One region of the Streptococcus sp. Marseille-P7376 genome, then DNA from elsewhere that is predicted to be linked to it. Evidence: predicted binding sites of a transcription regulator. Region 1 holds the regulator's gene; each other region holds the start of a gene.
What was found. Region 1 encodes CtsR, which represses protease genes until heat stress. Its sites were predicted from a motif close to TTGGTCAAAAAAGGTCAAANA; they were not measured.

Region 1 (7,225 bases):
AATCATTCTGTAGTTTTTGTTTTTTCTCCGATTATGTAGACTGCTTTTGTTTTCAGATGATAGACCGCAATGCTTTAGGAGGTGCTTTCGTCACTAAAAGCATAGAAGCACTTAACATATAAATGGAGTGATTACCAGTTAAATGCAGTAAAAAAACCAGCGTTTTGAGGCGCTGGTTTTCATAGGATTGATGATTCTTGTGCGGGGCACCTGTTTGGCGAGTACCTATTCTTATTTTCTATAGAGACGGTCATACTGATAAACTGGATCCATGGTGATATGGATGCCCAGTTTGCGCAGGACATTCTTGTCTTCATCCGTCAGCATCACGGTCGAATGAGCTTCGCTGCCCTTGAGGTTGCCCAACTGCTGCATAGCGTGTGCGGCATCTTGATTTTCCATGGCTGTGATAGCCAGAGCCATCAAGATTTCGTTGGAGTGGAGGCGAGGATTGCGGCTACCTAGATGATTGATTTTCAGACCTTGGATTGGCTTGACATACTCGGGTTCAATCAGCTTGGTTTCTTTGGCAATGTTGGCTAATTTCTTAATGGCATTAATCAAGACAGCAGCTGTAGGGCCAAAGAGCTCAGAGGTCTTACCGGTTACGATTTCACCGTTTGGCAATTCTAAAGCCAGAGCGGGGTCGCCAGTGCTTTCAGCCTTGGCCCGCGCAGCAACGGTCACCTTGCGGTCTTCGGGTCGAATGCTGAGGTCATTCATCAAGAGTTGGATTTTCTTGATAGCAGATTCAGAGACCCGCTCCGCCTTGAAGTCCAGAATAGTCTGGTAGTAGCGGCGGATGATTTCCTGCTGGGAAGCCTCGATAGCAGCGTCATTGTCTACAATGGCAAAGCCGAGCATATTGACGCCCATGTCGGTTGGAGAAGCGTAAGGAGATTTGCCTAGAATGCGCTCTAGCATGCGCTTGAGGACTGGGAAAATCTCAATATCACGGTTGTAGTTGACGGTGGTCTTGCCATAAGTTTGCAGGTGGAAAGGGTCAATCATGTTGACGTCGTCGAGGTCGGCTGTAGCAGCTTCGTATGCTAAGTTGACTGGATGATGCAGGGGCAGATTCCAAACTGGGAAGGTTTCAAACTTGGCATAGCCTGACTTGATGCCATTGATTTGGTCGTGGTACATGTTGGACAAGCAAGTAGCCAATTTACCAGAACCAGGACCAGGTGCGGTCACTACGACTAGATTACGACTGGTCTTGATATAGTCATTCTTGCCCATACCCTCAGGCGAGATGATATGGTCTATATCAGTCGGGTAGCCTTTGATTGGGTAGTGGATGTAGGAGTCAACTCCGTTCCTTTCTAGCTGACTGCGGAAGAGGTCGGCTGCTGGCTGGCCGGCATACTGGGTGATGACCACTGAGCCTACATAAATATCCAGCTCATTAAAGGTATCAATGAGGCGCAGAACTTCCTGATCATAGGAAATGCCCAAGTCACCACGGGCTTTCGAGTGCTCAATATTATTGGCATTGATAGCAATGACAATCTCCACTTGGTCCTTGAGCTCTTTGAGCAGCCTGATTTTATTGTCCGGCTCATAGCCTGGCAGGACGCGGGCAGCATGGAAGTCTTCCAGCATTTTACCACCGAATTCCATGTACAATTTGCCCTCAAATTGATTAATGCGCTCCAAGATATGGTCGCGCTGCAGGTTTAAGTATTTCTCAGAATCAAAAGCAATTTTTTCCATGTTTGTTTTTACCTCCGCTAAAAATTATAACAAAAGATGAGAGATTTTTGGGTTTTGAAGGTAGAAAACTTGCAAAGATGATCTTCAGTTTATAGAAAAATCACCCGAATGGGTGATCAATCTTTAATACTTGGTAATTGTGTCCACGGTTGAGCGATCCAGCTTTTTGACCAGCGCTTGCAGGAAGGCTTGGGCTTGCAGGAAATCGTCCATGGCATAGAGAGTTTGGTGGGAATGGATATAGCGGGCGCAGACACCGATCGTAGTAGACGGCACACCACCGCTTTGGAGATGTGCAGCGCCAGCATCGGTTCCACCTTTGCCGCAGTAGTATTGATATTTGATACCAGCTTCCTCTGCGGTTGTCAGGAGGAAGTCCTTCATGGCTGGTAGCATGAGATGACCAGGGTCAAAGAAGCGAATCAGCGTTCCGTCGCCAATAGCTCCTTGACCGCCATAGATGTCGCCTGCTGGGGAGCAATCCACAGCGAGAAAGACCTCAGGGGCAAATTTTGTTGTTGAAGCATGGGCACCACGCAGGCCAACCTCTTCTTGAACATTGGCGCCGACATAGAGTTGGTTACCTAGTTCTTGTCCAGACAAGGCTTGAGCCAATTCGCTGACCATAAGGACACCATAGCGGTTGTCCCAGGCTTTAGAGATGATATTTTTTCCGTTAGCTGTGAGAATAGCAGAGCTGTCTGGCACGATGGTGTCTCCCGGACGGATACCATAGCTTTCGGCTTCTGCCTTGTCCGCAAAGCCGCCGTCAAAGACAATATCGCCAATCTGTGGCATGACAGGTCCGCCAGCACCACGCGTCAGATGAGGAGGGACAGAGCCTGAGATAAGAGGGATTTCCCGACCTTCACGGGTAAAGAGTTTGAATCGTTGGCTGCTAACGACCAGGGGGTTCCAGCCGCCGATTTCCACTACGCGGAAGGTTCCGTCCGGCTTAATCTCGCTGACCATAAAGCCAACCTCGTCCATGTGAGCCGCAACCAGAAGGCGGGGAGCATTCTCAGCTTCTGCATGGCGCACCCCGAAGATGCCGCCTAGACCGTCGGTAACAACCTCATCAACGTGAGGAGTGATTTTTTCCCGCAGATAGTTGCGAATAGGTCCTTCGTGCCCAGAAATAGCAGAAAGCTCCGTTACTTCCTTGATTTTTGAAAATAGTGCTGTCATAAACTTACCTTCTTTCTGTTCCCTATTTTATCACTTTTTCAAAGGGAATAACAGGTCGGATTAAAAGAAGATGAGAAATCTATAATATTGTTTGTCGCCTCTGCTCTTTTGTGTTAAAATATTCTACATGAAAGCTAAAAAAATTATTTTAACCACAACCGCCCTTTTGGGAGCTAGCGCCTTGGCTTTTGGAGCTGCTAAGGTCGTGCAGGAGCAGAAAAGATTACGCAATAGAGAAGAAATTGTTCGGACTGTACGGGACTTTTTTTCTAGCCGTGGACCAATCGCAACAGTCTATGTGGAGCTTTATGAGTCAACCGACAGTCGTATGGTCGGAGGAGTTGTTCTAGAAGATGACCGCCATTTTACCTTCGTCTATGAGAATGGGCAGCTAACTTACGAGGAAGAGTGATGATTATTCCCCAAAATATAGAGGAACTGGCTTCTTATGTAGAGCATAGGGGAAAGACTGTCTTCTTTTTTACGGCTGACTGGTGCGGAGACTGCCGCTTTATCAAGCCTTTCCTGGCGGAAATTGAAGCTGAAAATCCTGAGTTTACTTTTGTTGAGGTGGATCGGGATCAGTATATGGCTGTGGCCAAAGAATGGGATGTTTACGGGATTCCGAGTCTAATCGTTTTGGAAAATGGGCAAGAAATTGGTCGGTATGTCAATCGCGACCGCAAGACGAAATCCCAAATAAATGATTTTTTAGCAAATTTATAAGAAGTTTTTAAAAGTATTTTGGAGGAATAGATGATTTTTACATACAACAAAGAGCATGTCGGAGATGTCCTCATGATTATTGCTGCCGATAATCAGGGAGCCAAACTGACCGCTGAGCGCAAAGGAAATGTCGCGCGTATTTATCGGGAGGATAACGGTCAAACAGTGGCTTGGAATATTTTTCAGGTGTCTAATCGGATGAATATTGAAGGCTGTGGCCAAGTTTATCTGACGGACGAACAAGTCGCGGTTATCAACCAAGAGTTGACTGAAGCAGGTTTTGCGGCTGAGCTGATTGATGACCATGAGCCGAAATTTGTTGTTGGGGAAATCCTTGAAATGGTGGCCCATCCTGACAGTGCCCACCTTAATATTTGTCAGGTGCAGGTAGCAGCTGACAAGACAGTTCAAATCGTGGCTGGTGCTCCGAATGCTCGTGTCGGCCTCAAGACGATCGTGGCCTTGCCTGGTGCTATGATGCCGAAGGGCAATCTCATTTTTCCAGGTGAACTTCGGGGCGAAAAGAGTTTCGGTATGATGTGCAGTCCGCGCGAGCTTCAGCTGTCAAATGCGCCGCAAAAACGTGGCATCATTGAATTGGCTGATAGTGAAACGGTCGGAGCGGCTTTTGACTCTGCTAAACATTGGCAAGCATAGATTAAAAATTCTCAAAGAGATTTTAAAAATCTTTTTGAGTTTTTTCTTTTTGCTTATTTGACTGCATTGCTCAACAAATATGGCTGATAAGGCTAACCAAGTCAGTAATGAAGAACAGGCAAAAGCTGTGTTTTCTTTATCTGTAAGGAGGTTAGACAAACTCAGAAAGTCCCATTCTTTTGCTCATTTTTGCGTTTTTTACTAATTTGAATCATCAAATGTTTTTAGACGTTCATTCAGCCCTTTTCCTTTTAAAATCCGAACATTTTCGGTATAATAAAAGTCAAAGATAGTCAATGTTAGACATTTGGTTTTGAGATGAGCTGTTTTATCGACTGAGGAAACTAGAAAGGCAAGCTATGAGCGCAAAAAACACATCAGACAGTATTGAAGAATATATCAAGTCCATTCTGGCTCAGGCTGGTATTGTCGAGCTGAAGCGAAGTGAACTAGCTGATGTTTTTCAGGTGGTTCCCAGTCAAATTAACTATGTTATCAAGACTCGCTTTACAGAAAGTCGCGGTTACATTGTGGAAAGCAAGCGCGGTGGTGGCGGTTATATCCGGATTGGTAAGATAGAGTTTTCAGATCGGCATCAAATGTTCTGCGATTTATTTGACAATGTGGGAGAGCGAATCAGCCAGCAAATTTTTACAGATGTGATCCAGCTGTTATTCGATGAGAAGATAATGACGGAACGTGAGGGAAATCTTCTTCTTGCGACTGCTTCGGATCTGGTGTTGGGGAATGATGCGCCAGCCATACGAGCCCGCATGTTGAAGAAAATTTTACAGCAATTAGACAGAAAGGGAATGTAACCACAGATGAAATATTCAAAAGCCTTAATTGAAAGTTTGGAGGCGGCTCAGATTTTAGCGGGCCATTTTGATACGGATTATTTGGAGTCTTGGCATTTGCTGATTGCCTTAGCCAACAATCCTTACAGTGTAGCAGGTTCCGTTTTAAACGAATTTCCGATGGAGATTGATGATTTTGAAGAAGCTGCTTTGCAGATTACTGGGCAGAAGTATCAGGAAAATGGGCGTTTTGATCTTTTGCCATTTTCTCACAGAATGGAAGAACTATTTGCCCAAGCTACTCAGATTGCCGAGGCTGTTCACGCTAAAAGTCTAGGAACCGAGCATGTTTTGTTAGCTATTCTGTTTGATCAGGGGACCTTGGCAGCTAGAGTCCTAGAATCTACTGGTTTTAGCTATGATGATAAGGACAATGGTCCGAAAATCAGCAGTCTTCGCAAGCTTTTAGAACAACGTGCTGGCTGGGGCAAGGAAGAAATCAAGGCTATCCGCAGTCTGAATAAGGGGATGATGGCGGTTAAGCAAACCATGGCGAATATGATGGGCATGCCTCCTTCAACTAGCGGTGGTCTGGAAGACTATACTCGGGATTTGACAGAACTGGCTCGGACTGGTCGCTTGGAACCAGTCATCGGACGGGATGAGGAAATTTCTCGGATGATTCAGATTCTCAGTCGCAAGACCAAGAATAATCCCGTTCTAGTCGGTGACGCGGGGGTCGGTAAGACGGCTCTGGCTTTGGGTTTGGCTCAACGCGTGGCAACTGGTCAAGTTCCGGCAGAACTTGCTAAGATGCGCGTCTTGGAACTAGACTTGATGAATGTCGTTGCTGGAACTCGTTTTCGCGGGGACTTTGAGGAGCGGATGAACAACATCATCAATGATATCGAAGAAGACGGTCATGTCATTCTCTTTATCGATGAGCTGCATACTATCATGGGGTCTGGCAGTGGGATTGATTCGACCTTGGATGCGGCCAATATCCTGAAACCAGCCTTGGCTCGTGGAACCTTGCGGACAGTTGGAGCTACGACGCAGGAAGAGTATCAGAAACATATCGAAAAAGACGCAGCCTTATCTCGGCGTTTTGCCAAGGTCACTATTGAAGAGCCTACTGTAGCCGACAGCATTGTTATTTTGCAGGGCTTGAGAAAGAGCTACGAAGAGCATCACAAGGTTGTCATCAGCGATCAAGCGATTGAAACAGCAGTCAAGTATGCTCATCGTTATCTGACCAGCAAGCATCTGCCAGATTCTGCCATTGATCTTTTGGACGAGGCCAGTGCAACTGTGCAGAATAAGGGCCCACAGAATTATGAGCAGTCCGATCTGACGGCTGTGGATCAGGCTTTGATGGCTGGAAAGCTGAAAAAAGTCAGCCAGCTACTGGCAAAAGAGCAGGAGCCAGCTATTTACAAATTAAAGGTGGAAGAAGGAGATATCTTAGAAACACTTAGCCGCTTGTCTGGTATTCCTGTGCAGAAATTAACTCAGACAGATGCTAAAAAATATCTCAATTTGGAAAAAGAACTGCACAAGCGAGTTATCGGACAGGATGAGGCCGTTTCGGCTGTCAGCCGAGCTATTCGTCGCAATCAGTCGGGCATCCGCACTGGCAAACGCCCAATTGGTTCCTTTATGTTCCTAGGGCCAACGGGTGTCGGAAAGACGGAACTGGCCAAGGCTTTGGCTGAAGTTCTCTTTGATGATGAATCAGCCCTGATTCGCTTTGACATGAGCGAGTATATGGAGAAATTTGCAGCCAGTCGCCTCAATGGAGCGCCTCCGGGCTATGTAGGTTATGAGGAAGGGGGCGAGTTGACAGAGAAAGTCCGAAACCGCCCATATTCTGTCCTCCTCTTTGACGAGGTAGAAAAAGCCCATCCAGATATTTTCAATGTCCTCTTGCAGGTTTTGGATGATGGCCAGCTGACCGACAGCAAAGGGCGTAAAGTGGACTTCTCCAATACCATTATTATCATGACCAGCAATCTGGGGGCAACGGCCCTGCGGGATGATAAGACAGTTGGTTTTGGGGCGCGTGATATCCGCTTTGATCAGGCCAATATGGAAAAACGCATTCTGGAAGAATTGAAAAAGACCTATCGGCCTGAATTTAT
Region 2 (7,225 bases), on a different contig from region 1:
CTAGATTGACAAGAAACTTGTTTAGCATTAGGAATTATAGACTATTTTACATCTCAGACAATATGCAGGAGTTTAAAACGAATGCTGCAAAGGTGACGATTGGACTTTGCCTTTGTGTAAATAAGTAGTTTCCTAGAAATATTACATCTATTCTATATATAAAGAAACCCAACCTAGTTTAAATCCTAAGTTGGGTTTCTTTTCTTATATTTTATTGTTCGGTTTCATCTGTTGTCGGTTTGCTGGGTTCATCAGTAGGATTTTCAGTTTTCTTAGTTGATTTGATGAGGATCTTGCCGTTGCTGGTCATGATAGCTTTGAGTTCTTTTTCACTTGGATTTTCCAGATAGAAGTCAGTAATGGCGTCTTCAATATGATCCTGGATGGTGCGGCGCAGTGGGCGAGCACCCATTTTCGGATCGTAGCCCAGATCCACCAGTTTTTCCTTGACTTTTTCGGTGACTTCTAGATGAATGTCATTGCTAGCCAAGCGTTGATTGACATCATCCAGCATGAGATTGACGATTTGCAGCAGGTTGTCCTTACTGAGTGCCTTAAATTCGATAATGCCGTCAAAGCGGTTCATAAACTCAGGACTGAAGAAGTTGCCCAGTTCCCCCAGAACGGAGTTGGTTCGGCCTTCACGCGCTGCCCCAAAGCCAACACTGGCTTCAGCTTTACCAGTTCCGGCATTGGATGTCATGATAATAATCGTATCCTTAAAGCTGACAGTCCGACCTTGACCATCAGTCAGGCGGCCATCATCTAGCACCTGCAGGAACATGTGCATGACATCGGGATGTGCCTTTTCTACCTCATCCAGCAGAATGAGCGAATACGGGTTGCGGCGGACGCGTTCTGTCAGCTGGCCAGCTTCGTCATAACCGACGTAGCCCGGAGGTGCACCGACTAGTTTAGATACGCTGTGTTTTTCCATGTACTCACTCATATCAAAGCGAATCATGCTGTCAGCAGAGCCAAAGAGCTCGATAGCCAATTGCTTAGACAGCTCAGTCTTACCGACACCAGTTGGTCCAACAAAGAGGAAGCTGCCGATTGGGCGATTAGGACTTCCTAATCCGACCCGGTTGCGGCGGATGGCCTTGGCAATCTTATCCACGGCATCGTCTTGACCGATGACATGGGCTTTTAAGTCGCTGGCGAGATTGACTAGTTGAGACTGTTCTTTTTCTTTGAGATCGCCGACTGGAATATTGGTCTTTTGCTCTACGATGTGCTCAATCGTTTTCTCGCTGATAATCGGAGTATCCTTGTCTAGCACACTTGTTTGCTGGAGTTCCTTGTATTTGGCAATCTGGTCGCGGAAGTAAGCCGCTTTCTCGAAATCTTCGTCACGGGTTGCCTGAGCCTTGAGATTTTCGGCCTCAATCAGCCGCTGGTCAATAACCTTAGGATCAACAAAGTTGAGGGTCAGATTCATCTTAGAACCAGCCTCATCCAAGAGGTCAATAGCCTTGTCTGGCAGGAAGCGGTCTTGGATGTAGCGGTTGGAGAGAAGCGCAGCGGCTTCAATGGCCGCATCTGTATACTTGACGTGATGGTAATCTTCGTATTTTTTCTGAATCCCTTTGAGGATGGTAATGGTTTCCTCTACCGTCGGCTCGTCTACCTTGACGGGCTGCATCCGGCGCTCCAGTGCTGCGTCTTTCTCGATGATACGGTATTCATTGAGGGTAGTCGCTCCGACCATTTGGAGTTCTCCGCGAGCCAGCGCTGGTTTGAGGATGTTCCCAGCGTCCATATTGCCATCGCCAGCAGAGCCTGCTCCGACAATTTCATGGATTTCATCAATAAAGAGAATGACATCCTGACGAGAACGAATCTCATCAATGAGCTTCTGCATCCGTTCCTCGAATTGGCCACGGATACCAGTCCCCTGTACTAGGCTGACAACGTCTAGGCGAATGACTTCCTTGCCTTGGAGTTTATGAGGCACATCACCATCAACAATCTTCTGGGCAAGGCCTTCGACCACAGCTGTTTTTCCGACTCCGGGCTCTCCAATGAGGACAGGATTGTTCTTGGTGCGGCGGTTGAGGATTTCGATGACACGGACAATCTCTTCATCACGTCCGATAACAGGATCTATCTCGCCTCGGCGAGCTAACTCGGTCACGTTGATACCAAACTCTTCTAGAAGTCCTTTGGTTTTTTGCGGAGCTTGCTGACGTTGACCACCTCCACGGCTGGACCCACCATAACCACCGCCTCCATAACCTCCTCCTGATTGAGTTGGAGGGATATTTGGATTTGGCTCCTGAGGATGTTGGAAATTGCTGAGGCTGTTAAAGAAATCGTCAATAGGATCGATGTTTTGATTGTTTGTGTTATAAAGACCGCCGAGTAAAGAGTTGTTAGGGTCAGTTTTCATGATTTGGTAGCAGTTTTGACAGAGATCAATCTGCTGTTTATTTCCATTTACATTTGTATAGAGATGAATGGTTGATTCATTGATTTTACAGTTTTGACAAAGCATGTTCTACCTCTTTCTATAGGAAGCGAAATTGCCTATTTTTAAATGGTCAAAAATAGTCAAAGTTTTTATAATTTCATTATATCAGTATTTTAAAACATTGCAAGAATTAAGTATAAAATCCTACTGGAGACCGATGAATTTGCAAGAATTTTGGCGAAAAAATAAGAAAAAGATGCCCTTTTACTGGTATTTCAGTTTCTTTTTGTGGTAAAATAGGAAAGAACCAAGTAAATAGGAGAAATAAAATGGAATCACATTTAGTTAGAATCATCAATCGCTTGGAAGCTATGGCCAAAGATGGTGGAAATTTAAAACGTAATTTTGAGCGTGAAGGAGTTGTTGTCGCGGAAGTAGCTTACAGCTACGACGAAGAAAACGGTCCAGTCTTTACCCTGCGTGATGTTGCAGCGCGTGAGACCTACACTTTCGATAGCATCGACTTGATTGCAATGGAAATTTATGAATTATTGTACTAAAAAAGCAGAGACCTGCTTTTTTATTTTATCCTAAAAGATAGCTGGTTATTTTTATAAGTTTTTATAAGAAAAATGTATAAGTGCGACTGGGAGATTTTTGGTATAATGGATAAGATACTGAAAAAGAAATGAGAAAGTAATGACTAGAATTATTGATGGGAAAGCTTTAGCGGAAAAACTTCAAGCTAAATTAGCAGAAAAAACAGCGAAACTCAAAGAAGAAACAGGGCAGGTTCCTGGCTTGGTAGTTATTTTGGTTGGGGAAAATCCAGCCAGTCAAATCTACGTGCGTAATAAGGAGCGCTCGGCTTTAGCTGCTGGCTTTCGGAGTAAGGTAGATCGTCTACCGGAAGAGACCAGTCAAGAAGAGTTGTTGAGCTTGATTGAAACTTATAATCAAAATCCTGACTGGCATGGGATTTTAGTCCAACTGCCTTTACCTGATCAGATTGATGATGAAGCTGTGCTGCTGGCTATTGATCCAGACAAGGATGTTGATGGCTTCCATCCTCTTAATATGGGCAAACTATGGAGCGGCCATCCTGTTATGATTCCGGCTACTCCTGCAGGTATTATGGAGATGTTTCATGAATATGGCGTTGAACTGGAAGGTAAGCGAGTGGTCGTCATCGGGCGGAGTAATATTGTCGGTAAGCCCATGGCTCAGTTGCTTTTAGCTAAGAATGCGACGGTAACACTGACACATTCGAGGACCCACAATCTAGCTAAGACTGCTAAGCAGGCGGACATTTTAGTTGTGGCTATTGGACGAGGACATTTTGTAACTAAGGACTTTGTCAAGGAGGGGGCTGTTGTCATCGACGTCGGTATGAACCGAGATGAGAATGGCAAGCTGATTGGCGATGTTAAGTTTGATGAAGTAGCTGAAATAGCCAGTCTGATTACCCCTGTACCTGGAGGTGTTGGCCCGATGACTATTACTATGCTGATGGAGCAGACTTATCAAGCCTTTGTCAGAAGTTTAGAGAAATAGTAGCTGTTGAAGCAGTTTGTAAGAGATACAGGCTGCTTTTTGGATGGGAAAAATTGAGCAACAATGGATTTCGGTACAGAGAAGTATTTGGGGTTAGTAATGAGGGGCGATTATGTAGCATTAGCGGGTTTTGAGTATGAATTAGAACTTGATAGAGCAATCAACTGCCTTTTGTTATTTTTCAAAACATGGTATAATGAAGTATTAGGATTCTAGGAGGATGTGTCATGCGGTGTCCCAAATGTGGTGGAAGTAAGTCAAGTGTAGTTGATAGCCGACAGGCAGAAGATGGAAATACTATTCGTCGTCGTCGCGAGTGCGAAGAATGTCAGCACCGCTTTACGACCTATGAGCGTGTCGAAGAGAGAACCTTGGTAGTTGTCAAAAAAGATGGGACACGTGAACAGTTTTCGCGAGATAAAATTTTTAATGGCATTATTCGATCTGCTCAAAAACGCCCTGTTTCCAGCGATGAAATTGAAGCGATTGTAAATCGGATTGAACAAAAGGTCCGAAGCCAAAGTGATAATGAAATTCATAGCGAGTATATTGGTTCTCTCGTCATGGATGAGTTGGCAGAATTAGACGAAATCACATATGTACGTTTTGCCAGTGTTTATCGTAGTTTCAAGGATGTCGGCGAGCTGGAAAGTCTATTGAAGCAGATTACTAAGGGATCCAAAAAGAAAAAGGAAAAATAAATGAAACCAAACAGTCATTTTTCTTTCTTACGAAATAATCGGATTCATCAGGATGTGGGAAACTTTACTAGGCTATATTTGCCGATTGTTGGCAGAGATGCGGCGACCCTGTATTTCTATCTGCTTGCCTTTTGGGATAATGGGCAAAAGGATCATCTCTTTGGGCATATTCTCAATCATCTGGATTTTGGCATGGATGTTTTAGAAAGAGCTTTAGAGCGTCTAGCGGCTATGGAACTCCTAGCTCTTTATCAGAAGGACGATCATTATTACATTTGCCTTTCTGCCCCTCTAGCAGCGGATGATTTTTTTCAGCATAACGTCTATACGAAACTCTTGGAGAAAAAAATTGGCGAAGCAGCAACAGATGCCTTGAAACCTAGCAGGGCTGAGGGACAGAAGCTTGAAAAACCATTTGTGCAGGTCTTTGGTTTGGAAGCTGAGCGTCTTGATTTCTCTCGAAAAATGAAAGATTTTGATTTAGGAAATTTCAAACAGCGAATGGCTCAGGAAAATTTACGTTTTGCAGATGAAAAGGAAGATCTCTTAGAACTTTTTGCCATTGCCGAGCAAAAGAAATGGACCTGGTATGAAACTTATCTTTTGGCCAGAGAAACTGCTATTTCTCAGGTTATCTCGACCAAACGTATGCGACAGAAACTGAATCAAAAGCCAGTTGACGGTAAATTTAGTCAGCAGGAACAGTCCATCATTAGAGAAGCCAAACGTCAAACGTCGCTGATTTTTTTAGCCGAAATTAAGAAAACCCGTCAGGCAGCGATTACTCGGACTGAGCGAAAACTCTTACAAGATATGGCAGAACTAGGCCTTTTGGATGAAGTGATTAACCTCGTCCTACTTCTAACCTTTAACAAGGTTGATTCGGCCAATCTGAACGAAAAATACGCCTTAAAAGTGGCTAATGATTTTGCTTATCAAAAGGTGACTTCTGCTGAGGAAGCTGTTCTAAAAATTCGCGAGAGACACCAGCAAACTGTTGGTAACCAGGCTGAACCGAAGCGCAAGTCCAGCAATGTACCTGAATGGAGCAATCCTGATTATAAAAATGAAACTAGTCTAGAAAAACAAGCAGAGCTGGAAGAGCAGAAACGCAGACTATTAGCCAAATTGGAAGGAGGCGGTGAGTAAATGGAAAAAGTCGGACAGGCGATGCCTCACATGAATAAGGTTAGGCAGTTTGATTACCAAGAACTGGTCAAGCAAATTCTGGCAGATCCGGACATAGCTGCCTTTATTCAGCAAGAGCAGTTATCGCAGGCTGAAATCCAACGCAGTATTTCCAAATTTAACCAGTATATCACTGAGCGCAATCGTTTTTTGCTCAAGGATGAAGCCTATATTGCCAAGGGTTATAAACCCATTTTGATTAAAAATGAAGGCTATGCAGATGTGTCTTATGAGGAAACTCCTGAGTTGATTGAGCAGGAACGTCAGGAAGCTATTCGTGGTCGTCTAAATTTGATTAATCTGCCGGCCAGTCTTAAGGAAGCCAGTTTGGCTCAGGTTGACTTGGATGATATAGGCCGCTATCAAGCTTTTGAACTCTTGACTAATTTTGTAGCGGATTATCCAAACTACCAAAAGGCTATCTATCTTTATGGAGATTTTGGTGTTGGTAAAAGCTATATGATGGCGGCTCTGGCTCATGATTTGTCAGAAAAACGAGGCGTATCTACTACTCTGCTACACTATCCTAGCTTTGTTTTGGACGTCAAAAACGCCATTAGTTCTGGTCAAGTCAAAGAAAAAATTGACGATGTCAAAGTGGCTCAGGTCTTGATTCTGGATGATATTGGAGCTGAACAGTCCAGCCCTTGGATGCGGGATGAGATTCTGCAAGTTATTCTCCAGCATCGTATGCAGGAAAATCTGCCAACTTTCTTTACTTCTAATTTTAGTTTTGTTGATTTAGAACGACATTTTGCCACCGCGAGAAATGGGGATGAGACTTGGCAGGCCAAGCGGGTCATGGAACGAATTCGCTATCTGGCTCAGGAGGTTCGCCTAGAAGGAGAGAATCGTAGATGAATGAAACAATTGATTTAATGTTATCCCATACCTCTGTTCGTCGTTTTACAGAGGAGCAGATTTCAGATGAAGAGTTGAAAATGATTATCAATGCTGGACGGGCAGCTTCTAGTTGGAAAAATTTTCAATCTTATTCCATCATTGTGATACGCAGTCAGGAGAAAAAAGAGGCTCTTTTTGAGCTAGTGCCCCAGAAAGCTATCCTCCAGGCTTCAGCCTTTCTGCTTTTTGTCGGTGACCTTAATCGAGCAGAAAAAGGCGTTCGGTTACATACAGAAGATTTTTACTCAGAGGGCATAGAAAACCTTCTCATAACTTCTGTTGACGCAGCCTTGGCGGGTCAAAATACCCTTTTGGCTGCTGAGAGCATGGGCTATGGTGGTGTCATTATTGGTTTGGCTCGCTATGTTTCTAAAGAAATAGCAGAGCTGTTAAAGCTGCCAGATTACACCTATCCAGTCTTTGGCATGGCTTTGGGGAAACCCAATCAGAACCATGCGGTTAAACC
Region 3 (7,225 bases), on a different contig from region 1:
GCAAAAGTTTCCAACAGACCGATTACAAAACCACCTAAAGCTGCCCCTGGGATGATACCGATTCCGCCCAAAACTGCCGCAACGAAGGACTTGATACCCGGTGTCATTCCCATTAGTGGCTCAAGTGAATTGTAGTAAAGGGCAATCAGGACGCCAGCAGCTCCTGCCAAGGCTGAACCTAAGGCAAAAGTAAAGCTAATCGTACGATTGACATTGATTCCCATCAGTTGGGCAGCGTCGCTATCCACGGAAACAGCCCGCATGGCTTTCCCCATTTTGGTTTTTTGCACGATAAACTGCAAACCAACCATGAGTAAAATCGAAATACCCAAAATCATAAGTTGGATATTGGAAATAGAAACCGGTCCAATCGTATAACGTACCGTTTCAATTACCTGAGGGAACGAACGAGTATTGGCACCTACAAAGAAGACCATGCCGTATTCCAAAAGGAAAGAAACCCCAATCGCCGTAATCAAGGCTGCAATCCGTGTCGAATTGCGTAGCGGTCGATAGGCTAAAAACTCAATCACTACACCGAGGATAGCTGTTCCAACCATAGATAAAATAAGGGCCACAAAGAAATTCAGGTGAAGGGTGTTAATCAGGTAATATCCCATGAAAGCACCGATCATATAAATGTCACCATGCGCGAAATTGATCAATTTGATAATCCCGTAAACCATGGTATAACCCAAGGCTAGAAGCGCATAAACACTCCCCAAAATCAATCCATTGGCTAGCTGCTGAAGAAATTGTTCGAGCATTCCACACCACTCTTTCTAATATAAAATAAGAGCAGAAACAACAATCTCAGACGAAGCCTTGTCTTGCCGTCCCTACTCAAACATCATAAGCAAGTAATAAACAAGCCAAAGACTGGGAATGCTCCCAGCCTCAGACCCTTTATTCAGGTTTAACTGTCTCAACAGTATCTACTTTACCATCTTTCAAACCGATCATCAAGGCTGTCTTAACAGGGTTGTGATCTTTATCAATGGTAATGGATCCAGTAACTCCTTCAAAGTCTTTTAACTTAGCAAGGTTATCTTTAATATCTACAGATGTTTTTGCACCCTTAGATGCTTCTGCTGCCATGTAAACTGCGTCATATGAGAGCGCTGCAAACATAGAAGGTTCTTCATTATACTTAGCCTTGTAGGCTTCAACGAATTTCTTCGCTTTATCTGTCATGTCACCTGAAGTTGAGAAACCAGATACATAATAAACATTGGTTGCTGCTGCTGGAGTTGCTTGCTCTACAAACTTAGCATCGCTAAATCCGTCTGGTCCAACGATTGTTTGAGTGATACCCAAACCACGCGCTTGGTTCACCAATTTACCAGCTTCTGTGTAGTAACCTGGCACAACCAGTGCATCAAATTCTTTGCCTTTGATTTTTGTCAAAGCAGCTTGGAAATCTGAATCACCAGAAGCGAAAGTTTCTGTCGCAACGATTTCACCCTTGTATTCTTTCTTGAAGGCTTCAGCCATTCCTTTAGCGTAGTCGCTTGAGTTGTCATAATAGAGAACAACTTTCTTAGCTTTCAAGTTTTCAGTTACATACTTAGAAATGATTTTACCTTGATAACCATCTATAAAAGTTGCACGAAACAGATAGTCTTGGTTTTTAGTCAAATCATCCTGTGTAGCACTTGGTGTTACCAAAGGCACACCAGCTTTACCAGCATTTGCAATTGCAGCCGCAACCCCACCTGAAGTCGCAGGACCGATGATTGTATTCACCTTATCTTGAGTCGCCAAGCTTGTAGAAATAGTAGCTGCTTCTGCTGTTTCTGATTTATTATCTTTATCAGTGACTTCGATCTTCTTGCCATCTACACCGCCAGCTGCGTTGATTTCATCAACAGCAAGCTGAGCACCGTGTTGTTCTGCAGTACCGTAAGCTGCTACAGCTCCAGTTTCTTCAAAGTTGAAACCGAACTTAAGTGTATTACCGATTTCTGTTCCAGTAGCGGATGAGTTGTTTGTCGAAACCTCACCACAGGCTGCTAAAAGTGCAGCACTAGCAAAAGCTACAAGAGAAAGTGCAAATTTTTTCTTCATAATAATTCTCCTCTATTTTGTTATTTGCAAATGATATAGTAAGAATATACCGAATTATCTGACAATTGTCAACCCAAATAAACTATTTTTTAAATAATAGCGTTTTCTTGACTCCTATGGAGGCTACCAACAAAATCGGTATCTAGATCTTTAATATGACAAAATCGGATTCTTTTAATATATCTTTCCTTTGACAAACGTTTTTTTAGTTCATCAGCATGCTCTTTATTAACATACAATTGAAGATAACGGTGCTTTTTAGAATGATACACAATATCGCCAACATCTTCTAATTTTTTAACATCGCGATTATAATAAAGGTAGATAATTAAGCCTATTCTTTCCTCTTTTGTAAACATAAAACTCCTCTCTTTTATTTTTCGTTCTACTTGCTCTATTGATTATATCAAAAAAAATGCCCTTACGGAGCATTTTTTCAAAACAGATTAAGTAGATTGACTAACTTAAGTTGTTATTTGCCATAATTTCGTCAATAAAACCGTATTCTAGAGTTTCTTGGGCACTCATCCAATAATCCCGCTCAGCATCTTTATGAACTTGCTCAACAGATTTTCCAGAGTTGTCAGCTAGGATTTGCTCTAAGGTCTTCCGAGTCTTAAGCAAATGCTCAGCTGCAATCGCCATATCTGTTTGCTGGGTACCACCGCCAGTGCCACCCATTGGCTGGTGAATCATATATTCTGCATTCGGAAGCATGAAGCGTTTCCCCTTGGTACCGCTAGAAGCAATAATGGTTCCCATGCTAGCTGCCATTCCCATAACAATAGTTTGCACGTCTGATTTGATGAAGTTCATCGTATCGACAATAGCTAAACCGGCAGAAACGGATCCACCCGGCGTATTAACGTAAAGGTAAATGTCTTTGGTATTGTCCTGAGCATCCAAAAAAAGCAACTGAGCAATGATAGAATTAGCCATATTGTCCTCAACGGGACCCGTCAGCATAATAATACGGTCTTTTAAAAGTCGTGAGTAAATATCATAAGAACGTTCACCACGGCTTGTTTGTTCAATAACTACAGGAATCATGAATATTTTCTCCTTATTTCGATATATTCATTATTATAGCTTTTTGGTCAAAAAAGGTCAAATATTTGCTTTATCTGTCGGATGACAGAGAACAAAGCTGTGATTATCTTTGGTTTGGAAAGCACAAATCCACTGGATTGGCTGGACTTTCCTATTACAGACTAGAATTTCTATTTTGTACCAAAAAGACGATCTCCCGCATCTCCCAGACCTGGAACGATGTAGCCGTGTTCATTGAGGTGATCATCGAGGGCAGCCGTGAAAATATCCACATCTGGATGAGCTTCCTGCAAAGCTTTGACACCTTCTGGAGCAGACACCAAGCAAACAAATGTAATATTGCTAGCACCACGTTTCTTCAGAGAGTCCACAGCCAAGATCGCAGAACCACCAGTAGCTAGCATTGGATCTACAACGAAAATCTGACGTCGGTCAATATCTTCTGGCAGCTTCACCAGATATTCAACCGGCTTCAAGGTTTCTTCATCACGGTACATTCCAATGTGACCAACTTTAGCTGCTGGAACCAAACTCAGAAGGCCATCCACCATGCCAATACCTGCGCGCAAGATTGGTACGATGGCCAATTTTTTCCCTGCAATCTGCTTTTGAACGGTTTTCGTAATTGGTGTTTCAATTTCTACATCTTCAAGTGGTAAATCGCGCAACACTTCGTATCCCATCAGCATTGCGATTTCATCTACTAATTCACGAAATGCTTTAGTAGAGGTATCTGTACGACGCAAAATAGACAATTTATGCTGAATAAGTGGATGAGCGATAACTTCAAGTTTTCCCATGATTGGATTTCCTTCTTTCAATTTATTCGTCTTATTATATCAAAAAAATATTGAAAAGGCTTGCCATAAGCAAACCTTCTTAAAGATTTTATTTGCTTTACAGCCATTCCTTATAACGCTTGATATAAAGGCCTTTCACAAGGGTTACGCTAACCATATAAAGCACGATAATCAAGAAAAGGCAAAGGAAATAGGTGCCATTCAGCGGAGCTGTCTTCAGAACTGACGCAAAGAGGCTATATGGCAAGGAAGTAACAAAGAGCGCAGCCGCCATGGTCGTCACAATGACGGAAAGAGCAGGACGGCTTTGCACAAAAGGCAGTTTAGGCGAGCGTAGCATGTAGATGACCATAGTCTGGGTCCACATAGACTCAATAAACCAGCCTGTTTGGAAAAGAGTGATAAAGGTCACTGCCTGTTCAGTACCAGCTTGATAGCTGCCTCCTGTGATCATAGGCACGATGATAAAGTAAAGCACCAGATAGGTCATAACATCAAAAACAGATGAGATAGGCCCAATCCAAGCCATAAAACGGGTAATAGAGCTAGCTGACCAAATATGAGGTTTCTTGAGAAATTCACTATCTACATTATCAAATGGCAGAGCGATACAAGACAAATCATAAACCAGATTGAGGACAATCAAATGAACTGGTGCCATAGGTAGAAATGGCAAAAAGATACTGGCAAAGAGGAGGGAAAAGATATTCCCAAAGTTGGAACTGACCGTCATCTTGATATACTTAGTCATATTGGCATAGACCTTGCGTCCCTCTACCAGTCCCTTCTCCAGAACCATGAGATCCTTGTCCAGCAAAATGACATCTGCCGTTTCCTTGGCTATATCCACAGCCGTATCAACAGAAATACCAACATCTGCTACCTTCATAGAAGGCGCATCATTGATGCCATCGCCCATGTAGCCAACCTTGTGGCCATTGGCCTTGAGTTGGAGGATGATCCGAGCCTTTTGGTCTGGAGAGAGCTTGGCAAAGACTGTCGTGTTCTCCACTGCCTGGCTCAATTCCTCATCAGATAAAGCATCTACCTCTACACCTAGCAAGATATTTTCTACATCTAGGCCAACCTTTTCACAGACCGCCTGGGTAACCTTCTCATTATCACCCGTCAAAATCTTAGTGGCAACGCCGTACTCAGCCAAGGTTTCAATAGCTGGCGCTGCAGATGGCTTAGGCGGATCCAGAAAAGCCAGATAGCCCGTCAAAATCATATCAGACTCATCCTCAACTTTAAAGGCGTAATCTTCTTCTAAGTCTGACTTGTAGCTAACACCAAGCACGCGCAGGCCTTGCTCATTGAGTTGAGCCACTTCTGCAAGGATTTCCTGACGAATCTCTTCAGTCAGTTCCGTAATGCGATTCTTGTATTCTACATAGCTAGAGATGGCCAGCATTTCCTCCAAGGCGCCTTTGGTCACCATGCTGATGATATTTTCATCATCCTTGACAATGACACTCATGCGACGACGCTCAAAGTCAAAGGGCAGTTCATCAATTTTCTTAAAGGTTTGGTCTAAATCACGAACAAGCTCATGCTTCTCCGCTTCTTTCTCCGTTCGGTTGATAATAGCCCGATCCATGAGATTTTTAAGGCCCGTTTGATAATAGGAATTGAGAAAGGCACGACGGAGCACTGCCAAGTCTAAATCACCATGAATATCTAGTGGGTATTCCAAGACAATCTCGTCTTGAGTCAGTGTCCCCGTCTTATCCGTACAGAGGATATCAATAGCTCCTAGGTCTTGAATAGCATTCAGTTTTTTTATCACGACCTTTTCCTGAGCCATGATAATGGATCCTTTAGCTAAGCTCGCCGTGATAATCATCGGCAGCATTTCTGGCGTCAGTCCAACTCCAACGCTGAGGGCAAAGACACCTGCTTCCAACCAGTCGCCATCTGTCAGACCGTTGATGAAGAAGACAACTGGCACCATGACCAGCATCAAACGAATCAAGAGCCAAGAAATGCTATTCATCTCGCGCTCAAAAGAGGTCGGCTCATCGTAGGTATTCAGCGTCTGCTCAATGGCTCCCATCATAGTCTCGTCACCAACCACCAGCACCAGAGCTGTAGCTCTCCCGGAAATAACGTTGGTTCCCATAAAGGCCAGCGACTCTGTTTCTAAAAGGCTATCAAAGTTTTGCCCATCCGCCTTGTTCAAACAGAGCTTTTCTACTGCATCACTTTCCCCTGTCAGACTGGACTGCTGAACAAAGAAATCACGCGAGTCCAGCAACAGCACATCCGCAGGAATCATATCTCCGGCACTAAGCTTGATGATGTCTCCTACAACAAGCTCATCAATCGGAAGTTCCTGCTCTGCTCCTTCTCGGATAACCGTAGCTGTGTTGACAATCAGTCGAGACAGATTGCTAGCAGCGCGGTCGCTCCGCAATTCCTGAACAAAACGAATGCCTCCGGAAATCAGCACCAGAACAACAATAATGATAGAAGTCGTTGGGTCTTCCTCTCCAGGCTTGGCCAGCCAGACATTTGTCACTAAGGACACCAGAGCAATCACTAGCAAAATAACCGTAAAGGGGTTAATAATAGACTCGTAAATCTTCTTGAAAATGGAGTCTTCCTGCCCCTTCGTGATGACATTTTCCCCATAGAGGTCCCGATTTTCTTCGACCTGCTCTTCTGTCAGGCCTCGAAAGGCACTATTGTAGAATGCTAAAGTCTCTTTTACAGGAAGCTGCAAAGCTGCAACTAATCTTTCTTTTACTGTTTTCATTGGTTTCTCCTTTATGTATGAATAATCATTTTCATACACAGAGACCAATCACTTTATGAGGACAGAACGACACAAATCAGCGATTGGCTGTGTATGTGCGGTTCCGGATGATCGTCAATTTGCATCGTGCTTCTCCTTTCTTTTATTCTTGATTTGTAGGGAATCAACTATTTACTTACTTAAACTACTTTCAGCAAAAAAGAAGACCCTGCCAATATCGGCAGGGGTGTTTGCATGTCAGGTTATTCGCTTCATTGTTTTAAACACACATAAAGCAAGCATTGACCGTTCAAGCTTTAACTCCATAAGGCGATGTAATGAACTTAGTCTTGACCTTGGCGATCAGGACTGTTGACCAACGAGTAGTGTCTCCACTGCTTTGCGGTAGTCATCCGTATCCTTATGGTAGCCTCACCTACCGATTTACACTCTTACTATACTCCTATTTAGAAGGACTGTCAACAGTTAAGTACCCTTAATTTCATTTTTGGAAATATATTTATTTAAAAAGAAAAGCAGCTGCATTTTGCAACTAGCTTTGGACTTATTC

Region 2: FZ952_RS05915 (ATP-dependent Clp protease ATP-binding subunit) is a predicted target of CtsR. The motif match lies at 2,540-2,560, and genes of this name have one in related genera.
Region 3: FZ952_RS01475 (ATP-dependent Clp protease proteolytic subunit) is a predicted target of CtsR. The motif match lies at 3,161-3,181, and genes of this name have one in related genera.

What each region holds. Positions count from the first base shown of each region.
Region 1 covers NZ_CABPTS010000028.1:1,424-8,648, reverse strand. Annotated here, with positions in the region: gene FZ952_RS10495 (DUF1846 domain-containing protein) at 232-1,716, opposite strand; gene pepA (glutamyl aminopeptidase) at 1,840-2,904, opposite strand; gene FZ952_RS10485 (DUF4651 domain-containing protein) at 3,032-3,316, shown strand; gene FZ952_RS10480 (thioredoxin family protein) at 3,316-3,630, shown strand; gene ytpR (YtpR family tRNA-binding protein) at 3,661-4,287, shown strand; gene FZ952_RS10470 (CtsR family transcriptional regulator) at 4,647-5,105, shown strand; gene FZ952_RS10465 (ATP-dependent Clp protease ATP-binding subunit) at 5,112-7,225, shown strand, end outside.
Region 2 covers NZ_CABPTS010000008.1:71,484-78,708, reverse strand. Annotated here, with positions in the region: gene FZ952_RS05915 (ATP-dependent Clp protease ATP-binding subunit) at 212-2,497, opposite strand; gene FZ952_RS05910 (DUF1797 family protein) at 2,743-2,973, shown strand; gene FZ952_RS05905 (bifunctional methylenetetrahydrofolate dehydrogenase/methenyltetrahydrofolate cyclohydrolase) at 3,113-3,967, shown strand; gene nrdR (transcriptional regulator NrdR) at 4,195-4,668, shown strand; gene FZ952_RS05895 (DnaD domain protein) at 4,669-5,817, shown strand; gene dnaI (primosomal protein DnaI) at 5,818-6,717, shown strand; gene FZ952_RS05885 (NADPH-dependent oxidoreductase) at 6,714-7,225, shown strand, end outside.
Region 3 covers NZ_CABPTS010000001.1:326,614-333,838, forward strand. Annotated here, with positions in the region: gene FZ952_RS01460 (branched-chain amino acid ABC transporter permease) at 1-767, opposite strand, end outside; gene FZ952_RS01465 (ABC transporter substrate-binding protein) at 907-2,067, opposite strand; gene FZ952_RS01470 (DUF2129 domain-containing protein) at 2,157-2,426, opposite strand; gene FZ952_RS01475 (ATP-dependent Clp protease proteolytic subunit) at 2,527-3,117, opposite strand; gene upp (uracil phosphoribosyltransferase) at 3,288-3,917, opposite strand; gene mgtA (magnesium-translocating P-type ATPase) at 4,015-6,675, opposite strand; M-box (ykoK) riboswitch at 6,953-7,105, opposite strand; gene FZ952_RS01495 (PspC domain-containing protein) at 7,220-7,225, opposite strand, start outside.